4 regions of the Metabacillus sp. GQ13 genome follow, and region 1 is predicted to be linked to each of the others. Evidence: riboswitches for the same ligand, from Rfam matches in the RefSeq annotation. Region 1 holds a riboswitch; each other region holds the start of a gene.
The links. A riboswitch is a leader RNA that binds a small molecule or an ion and turns the genes downstream of it on or off. The one in region 1 is predicted to bind cyclic di-GMP.

Region 1 (2,206 bases):
GGGATCTTTTTTTTGGGGCCAGTCCCCATTAGCATATTAGCAAACTAAAGCGAAAAGCTACAAATCATAAATAAATACGAAAGAAGAAGGGAAATCAATCGTTTAGCCAGAAGTTAACTAGATAGAAGTGGGGCCAGTCCCCAGCACTGAGCAGTTGGGGTCAGGCCCCAACCCTCAAAAAGGAGCGTAATCAATGACAAATATAAATAAAGTGAAATTCGATCTACATACACATAACAAACTATGTGGGCATGCAATTGGGACAATTGAGGATTATGTAAAGCAAGCAATTGACTATGGACTGCAATTTATCGGTATCTCAGATCATTCACCTTATTTTTATAGTGAGGAAGACCAGCTCTATCCAACAATCGCAATGGCTAAGAGCCAGTTTGCTTCGTATATTGAGGAAGTTCTTCGATTGAAAAATAAGTATGAGGGTAAAATTTACGTATTGCTAGGAATTGAAAGTGACTTTTTCCCTGATCATCTAGAACTCTATCAGGAACAATACGCCCTACACCCATTTGATTACATAATCGGCTCCGTGCATTATGTTCAAGAGGTTAATATTTTCGAAAGAGGCCGTTGGGAAGGTTTAACATCACAGCAACAGGTGAAAGTAAAAGAAGACTATTATCAATTAATCCAACAGTCAGCAAAAAGCGGTATATTTCAAATTCTTGCACATATCGATGCTATGAAAGGATTTTATCCAGCATTTTCTGCTATTGAAACAGACGCGATTGATAAAACATTAAAAATCATTGGTCAAGAAGATGTTGCGATTGAAATCAATACTTCAGGTAAAACGAAGGATTGTGGAGGCTGGTACCCTGCAGATGACATTTTAGAACGTGCTCTTTTCCATAATGTGACGGTGAGCTTTGGCTCAGATGCACATAAACCGGAACGAATAGGCGATGAGTTTGAATTAGTCCAAAAGCGACTAAAAGAAATAGGCTATAAAGAGTGGGCATATTTTGTTAAACAGCAGCGGATCATGACTTCGCTATAAGAGGGGGCCAGGCCCCAAGATAATGTTGATGGGGACTGGCCCCAGTAAAATAAGTAAAATAAAGTCAATTTTACCCTAGACTTTATTCCTATTTATGCTATAAAATACCAGTAGGGTATTATTTTCGAAACGGCAAACTTATTGAAAGATAAGGACGCAAAGCTACGAACCTAACGTTACACTGCTATGGTAGTCGAGCCACCGAAGAGCGATAAAAAATTGAAATGTGGATGCAACATGATGTACATTTCTCCTTTTCGCTAACTAAAAGATAGGTGGCTAGAAAGATGTCAATTGAAAATTTTATACAAGAAAAAAACTATCATCATTCTTTTCAACCGATTTATGATATTAGCAATTGGATGATTGCTGGTTATGAAGGGTTTTTGAGATCCTCTGATTACGCGAATCCAGAGCTTGCCTTTTCGGATGCGAAAAAAGCAGGTAGACTTTATGAATTAGATTCACAATCCATTCAAAAAGCTATACAAGCTTATCAACAAGCAGGCTATACTCGAAAAGATGGCTTTTTGTTTTTGAATATTTTCCCTTCTACTATTGTAGATGAGGCCTTTCTGCCCTTTGCCAAAGAGTTAATGACAGACCCGCAGCTAATCAATCAACAAATTGTTCTGGAGGTAAGTGGTGTAGAAGAAATTATTTATTTTAACGAATTTAGGTATTGTGTGAAGGTATTAAAAGAACTAGGGTATTTGTTGGCCATTGGTGATGTTGGTGCAGGCTACTCTCAATTGCAATCCATTATAGAGTTAGATCCAGACTATATTAAGCTAAATCGCTATTTTTCCTTTGATCTCTTTACATCTAACAAAAAGCAATCAATCATTCAGTTAATCAATAACTTTTGTAAAGCTACTAGTAGCAAACTTATTTTAGAAGGTCTAGAAACAGAAATAACCTTAGCACTAGCTAAGTCGCTAGATATACAATATGGGCAAGGCTATTTGTTAGGGAATCCCAAAATAATTAGCTGAGGTGATAGGGTTTGGAGTATATGTTAATCATCCAGAGTTTGTTTATTATTTTTTTACTATTTTTGTATTTACGTAGTGAAGTAAAGGTGAATAAGCTTGGTTTGAATCTGACGTCTCTTAAGGAAAGTGCCTCATTCGAGACAATAGACGCTATGTTAACAAACGATAACAAACGAAAGCATTATCGATTAGG
Region 2 (2,206 bases), on a different contig from region 1:
GCACCTCGACTCCATCAAATCTTTCAGTCCACCACACGACTAGGAAGTATGATCCGTTTATTTGAAAAAGTCGATTCAAACGGTACAAATGTACCCTTACATCCCTGGCTAGGTGTAAATATTATTGTTTCTTATCAATGTGACATGAAAAAGGATCAACTCTTTTCCATTGGACTACATTTAGTAAGTGGAACACTTTTAGAAAACTTTCAAGAAAAACTTGAAAAGCTACAACTAACTCCAAAAATCCCAGATCTCTGCTTTAATATGACTCCCCTAATCAAACCTAAAAGCGGTTTGAAAAGAATTGAGCAATTTATCGAACAAAGAATAAACCAGCAGGATCATACATGGGCAGACACAGCTAGACAAAGATGGAATGAAGATTTAAAACTATTAGACCACTTTTATGTAGACTTAGAGGAAAAACCAGATTGTTATCACCTAGAAAAGGATGCCCTGCGTGACCTTTATGAGCCACAAATAAATGTAACGATTCAGAGTGGCGGCATCTTTTATTTGACACCCCAGGCTATATTTAATTAATAAGTTTCCTATTTATAGCAGTTGGCTGATTATGCCAACTGCTATAGTTTTGTATAAATTGGTGTATGAATTTGGCTACGATTCTAGTTCTCATACTTTTTAAACCCCAATTTAAAACTGATATTAAATGAAAAGATACGTTTAATTCCTACCAGAATACTAAAAGTAGGTGTCTTTTTGACCTATTTATAGATATCTATGAGAAAACTCCTTACTATTTAAGCGGAAGGTGCATGAAGATAGGCTACATTAGGTATAACGATTAGTACGAAATACAACAGTAATGGAAATATAACCCAAAAAGGAAATATAATTCGACAAAATCAAATTATTGTTATTAAAGTTTTATTAAAGAATAATTAAAGAAAATCCATTAAATAAAAGTCAGCGCATGAAAAAGTAGGTTAATCCACCTACAGATTGTTACAAACAAATTACAAATAACCAATTTAGTTAAAATTTTATTCTTTCGACAAAATTCTGCACACTTCCTATATAAACATATTTATAATAGAATTAGTTATAAAGTCAGGTAACACAAAGGGACTTTTGAGTTAATAAATATCTAAAAAATGACATAAAGTTTATATCAGCAAAAGGCAAACCTATTGAAAAATAGAGACGCAAAGTCACAGATCTAACGTGTTAACCATGATGGCTGGGCTGCCTGAAATACAGGCTAGTATTTTAGGAGGGTAATAAGGTGAATAGTGAAATCATTGAGAGAATAACAAAGGATGGCAAGCTTGATCGTGAATGGGTTGAGATGATTTTAGAAGCATTAGAAATAGGGATCAGTTCTGATGAAATAAAAAAATTTCTTACAGAACCAACCATTACTCATTAAATAAAACTCACTCTCTACATACTTGTATGTAATATTTTTTTATAAATCTGTTCTCCATATAAAACAATACCTTCTTTATATGCTATAATATTTATAGAAAAAGGAAGGTGACTTGACGTGATTGGCCCTAGAATAAAAAAATATCGAACACAAAGGAATTTATCTTTATCTGAACTAGCTGAAAGAGCAGGGGTTGCAAAGTCCTACCTTAGTTCGATAGAACGCAACCTTCAGTCTAATCCTTCTGTTCAATTTTTAGAAAAGGTATCTACTGTATTAGGGGTTACAGTTAACACCCTACTTAATGAACAAAGCGAAACAGACTTAGATGACCTTGACTTAGAATGGACAAAACTCGTGCAAGATGCCATGAAATCCGGTGTTTCCAAAGAACAGTTTCGAGAATACTTAGAATTTAATAAGTGGAAGCTACAGAATGACAATGATAAATAAGAGCATGGTTGGTGATTACGATCACCGATGGTGCTCTTTTGTGTTTTGTTCGTTTTATTGAATATCCCATCTTCACTTCTGATTGTTCTTTTTAGCGATTTAATTCTGTAAACCCATTTAAAATATGTCGTAAATTGACTGTTTTCATAATGCTAATTACACATAATTACGTTATAAAGAACATTAATGGTACTAATAGATTATATCAAAAGTCTTTATTTTTCCGTTTTGTTCTCTATAAAGATTTGTAGAATAGGTACATTCGATTAATATGGATAATAGTTACCTTTTACTTAGAACTTTGAAAGGTTTTTCTGGAGACCTATCCTTATACGATTCAAGTATGTTTTCATTGATAAA
Region 3 (2,206 bases), on a different contig from region 1:
TAGTTTCTATTGCAAGCTTAGATGTGTCTCTAAATATATCCAATGGGCTTGCTCCAATAATATTTGCTTTCGTCTCTCTGAAAAGCTTTTCAGCTGCATGATTAACATAGATAATTTTAAGATTTGTATGGATTACAATCGGTTCAAGGGAATATTCGATTACCTGATGGTAGTCGATCTTTGTAATATTTTCTATCATAATTATTTGCACTCCTTTAAACAAACGTTAAATGTTATTTCAGTAATAATCAAGTGATGTTATTCTATTAAAAAAATTAGAAGATAAAATGTAGGCAAACTATAATCATATAAGGCTCAATAGTAAATCAACTTATTAGCAAGAGTCAACTAGCCTACAAGATAGCTATCAATCTCCTAATGGTAGCATGGCGTGATTAGCATCTACCAAAATAGTTGTGTGTCCACAAATCACAAAATAAATAAAGACTTATATCCGAATTAATTTTTATGTAGTATGTCATATATAACAATTTAAATGATAGAGGTGTATGATGTCGAAAAAGATTAAAATTGACCAACCAAAAGTTGGATCGTATATAGAAAAAAGTAATTTCCAAGATATATATTATGATGAGGACTATCAATTAGTGAACTGTTTGGTGGAAGGTTCACAAGTTGATAACGAGGAAATTGATCGAGTCATTTTTTCTAAGGTGATATTTAATAATGTTTCATTTACTAATGCTATTTTTCATCATAATGATATGACTGATGTGATTTTTGAAAACTGTAATTTTTCAAATGCGAAGCTTTGTAATGGCATTATTCATCGAGTTGCTTTTAAAGACTGTAAACTAGTAGGCTTAGATTTTTCTAATGCTAATCTGGGTAACGTATCGTTTGAAAACTGTGATCTGAGTTTATCTGACTTTGCCGATGCACGTCTCAAACAAGTGAGTTTTGACCATTCTTCTATTAGAAGTGCTAACTTTTACGAATGCAAGCTTAACAAAGTAAATCTTAATATGTGCGATCTTAATGATGTAGATTTTACACAAACTGTACTTAAAGGAATAGATATCAGTACCTGTATATTTGAAAAACTGAATGTGTCTCTAGAAAGCTTGATAGGCTGTGAAGTTTCTTCCGATCAAGCAATTGGATTCTCAAAATTGTTAGGGTTAGTGATTAAAGAATAATATGAAATAATTTTGTTGATATTTAATATTTATATTTAATTATCATCCATATTACAGTACTATTTAACTATGAAGTGTTCACTCAATAGGAAAAGGCAAACCTTTCGAAAGTTTGGGACGCAAAGTTACAGATCTAAGGTAGATCTAAGCTAAGATGGCTGAGCTGCCTAAAATATATACTATTTTAGGAGGATTCATATGGTAAATTCCTTAGGTTCAACCGAAAATGACCTGGATCATGAATGGGCAGAACTGATTTTATATGCTCTCGAAGTGGGGATGTCCATCGAAGACATAAGAGATTTTTTCAATAAGTATTCAAGACCTGAATAGGGTCTTTTTTTTATTAGTTATTTTTATGGTTGTTTCACAATACAATCATTATGTTGTGAAAGGTTAAAGTATATATTAATAAATATTAACCTTCATTGAAACTTAATTAACAAGAGAATGTCTTTCTTAATAGAAGTATTTGGTTTAATAAGGACTTGATGAAAACATAATGGTCGTAAAAAATAATTAATTGGGAGTAGATTATTATTAAAAATGCAATCAGGAAAATTTTTATTTGGTTAGGCGTTTTGCTTTTATTGTTGTCTGTTTTTTTTTACTTTTGGGAAATTTCCATATTCAATTCAGAATTCATCGTCTTTTATGGTCTTGGAATTTGTGGGTTAGTTATCAGCTTTCTTAGTAGGCGCATGCATGTGATAAATGAGGATTCGCTCACTAGTCTTTTAGATAAGTTAGGGTTTGTTGGCAATTTAACGACTGTAGTTTTATTTTTTCCACCAATCTATCTGATTTGGGGAACTCTGGTTTTTGGTCCATAAGCTCATTATTATTAAAAATATATCGATTTTAACTAAAAGTGAGGCGTTAATTCAGCAGAGTTAATGTCTTTTATTATTTGTATTTTTTAGACAAGAGATTTAATCTTCCGATAATAGTAGATACTACCTTTTATACATATGTATACTTGTTTACGAGATTTTTGTGGTCTCTTATTAAACAAAAGGTTATAATTAACCTATAATTTATGCCTA
Region 4 (2,206 bases), on a different contig from region 1:
TATTATTATATTTTTCAGGAACAGAAACTCAAAAGGAACAATTAAGAGCCACTACACTTGCATTTTATTTATTTATCTATTTTGTAAGTTTGGTTATTCAAGTGATCTTCGTTGGAACAAATAAGACAATCTGGGTTTCAAGTGGCTTAGCCCTCCCTCTACTTATAATGGGTCTGTTTGTTGGACAACTCTTATTTAAATCAATTAACCAAAAGGTATTTCGTATATTTACTTATATGATTTTATTGTTTACAGGTGTCTATTTGTTTATTGAGAGTGGATTATAGGGGAAATTGAACAGAAAAACGACTTATTAGTAATGAACTGTTTTAAAAAAGTACCTGTATATACTAGTCGTTATGTTCTTGTTTTAGAAACTATAGAATTCTTGTAAATCATCCATGCTATACTTGGTGGATAGAATTGAGTTGGAAGGAAGGGGATTTTCTCATGAAGTTTATAAAATCACAAATGAAACAGCTAGTCAAAGAGAATAGAGAATTACAAGGGCGTTTAAAAGAAATGATGGATGAACACGATCTTGAAAAAAGTTTTGCACTTAAAGCCTTATATCATTCAGAAGTAGCTGAAGGTGGAAAATATCAATTAGCATACCAAGCACTTGACTTGCCCAAAGGGTAGGTCATTTTTTTGTTCTTTTCCATAGTATCAGCCATTCTATTCAACAAAATCTGTTCTTTCTTATAGTATGATACAATGGTGAAATGACTTTCTTAATAGAGAAGGATATGACAAAAGACACCCGATATATAATCGCTTACCTCTCGCCGAAATGCTAGCGATTAGTATTTTAATTTAATATAGATCAATTTGAAAACGGCAAACTTATTGAAAAATGAGGACGCAAAGCTGCAGGCCTAGAGGGGGAACCTAAGGTGGCTGGGCTACCAATGGGAAAAAGCTAAATCCTTATTGGAAATAGCTTATTTGTCTTACCTAAAAGTAGGGACATTTCCAGATCCTTTAAATAATCAACTAATTATATCAAAATGGAGTGGGAGATATGGAATTCAATAAAAGTGATGAGAGGTATCAAGAGTTCCTCAATGTTGAAAATGCTGTTATCTTTATGTTGGATCGACAGCAGACGTTTGTTTCCCTGAATTCAGGGTGGAAGAGTTTATTAGATTATACAGATGAAGAAATAATAGGGAATTCCATCTTTCATTTTGTGATTAGTGATTATCATGAAACTTTACAAGAACAATTTAAATCTCTAATTGAACATAGTAAAGAGGCAGTAGCCAAGGAAATACGATTGGTTTCAAAGAAAGGTAAAATAGAAGATTTTCATTTGTTCATGAGGGCCGACTTTAATAAGAACGATGAGCTAGTTTCCTTTTCAGGAACAATAACTGATCTAACATCACGACGCCCGAATATAGATGCATTTAAAGAAAATGAAAGCAACTATCGATTTATATCAGAACATATGTCTGATATGGTTGCTGTCCTAGCTAAGGATGGATTAGTTCTGTATGCATCACCTTCTCATACAACTGTTTTAGGTATGGATTTGGATGATTATATTGGAAGTTACCCAATTAAACACATTCATCCAGATGATTGGGAAAAGGTGTTTCACTTCTTTCATGATATGGTAGAAAAATGGAAGACATTAGATATTGATTATCGTTGTATGCATCAGAACGGTGATTGGCTTTATGTAGAGATGAAAGCTACTCCCATCAAAGGTCCTGATGGCGAAATTAGAGTGATTTCTGTAAGTAGGGATATTACGGCTAGGAAAGAAGCTGAAGAGAATTCTAGACAGGCTACAATAAAACTCAAGACGCTGATATCATCTCTTCCGTACGGTGTTTTGGTAGAAGATGAGCATGGAGAGACAACTCTATATAATGATGCACTATTAAACATTGTGAAATTAATTGCTGGTAAGGATAAGAATGAAATAGATGATAAGGATTTAATGAGTGGGCTAAATCACTCAACGCTAGAAGTAGATAAATATCTAACAGAAAAAGAGAAAATAACGATAAATCGTGAAACTCGTCAGGCGGAAGAAATCCGTTTGTTGGATGGGCGGATATTGGAGAGGGATGCCGTTCCAATTGAAGAAAATGGCCGTTTCGATGGATACCTATGGATTTTCCGTGATGTCACAGCAGATAAATTAGCTGGACAACGGCTACATGAGGCGAACCAAGTACTTCAAAGACTTTCA

Region 2: it holds a riboswitch for cyclic di-GMP, as region 1 does, so the genes downstream of both, AC6CHR_RS08160 (anti-repressor SinI family protein) here and AC6CHR_RS13955 (EAL domain-containing protein) in region 1, are expected to answer to the same signal.
Region 3: it holds a riboswitch for cyclic di-GMP, as region 1 does, so the genes downstream of both, AC6CHR_RS05470 (anti-repressor SinI family protein) here and AC6CHR_RS13955 (EAL domain-containing protein) in region 1, are expected to answer to the same signal.
Region 4: it holds a riboswitch for cyclic di-GMP, as region 1 does, so the genes downstream of both, AC6CHR_RS10010 (diguanylate cyclase domain-containing protein) here and AC6CHR_RS13955 (EAL domain-containing protein) in region 1, are expected to answer to the same signal.

What each region holds. Positions count from the first base shown of each region.
Region 1 covers NZ_JCAXET010000010.1:111,867-114,072, reverse strand. Annotated here, with positions in the region: gene AC6CHR_RS13960 (histidinol-phosphatase) at 212-1,018, shown strand; cyclic di-GMP riboswitch class I at 1,140-1,224, shown strand; gene AC6CHR_RS13955 (EAL domain-containing protein) at 1,306-2,013, shown strand; gene AC6CHR_RS13950 (PilZ domain-containing protein) at 2,034-2,206, shown strand, end outside.
Region 2 covers NZ_JCAXET010000005.1:230,505-232,710, forward strand. Annotated here, with positions in the region: gene AC6CHR_RS08155 (YqhG family protein) at 1-546, shown strand, start outside; cyclic di-GMP riboswitch class I at 1,135-1,217, shown strand; gene AC6CHR_RS08160 (anti-repressor SinI family protein) at 1,250-1,393, shown strand; gene AC6CHR_RS08165 (helix-turn-helix domain-containing protein) at 1,511-1,846, shown strand.
Region 3 covers NZ_JCAXET010000004.1:3,121-5,326, forward strand. Annotated here, with positions in the region: gene AC6CHR_RS05460 (PAS domain S-box protein) at 1-199, opposite strand, end outside; gene AC6CHR_RS05465 (pentapeptide repeat-containing protein) at 513-1,160, shown strand; cyclic di-GMP riboswitch class I at 1,245-1,331, shown strand; gene AC6CHR_RS05470 (anti-repressor SinI family protein) at 1,359-1,493, shown strand.
Region 4 covers NZ_JCAXET010000007.1:5,744-7,949, forward strand. Annotated here, with positions in the region: gene AC6CHR_RS10000 (sulfite exporter TauE/SafE family protein) at 1-287, shown strand, start outside; gene AC6CHR_RS10005 (hypothetical protein) at 451-642, shown strand; cyclic di-GMP riboswitch class I at 830-913, shown strand; gene AC6CHR_RS10010 (diguanylate cyclase domain-containing protein) at 1,025-2,206, shown strand, end outside.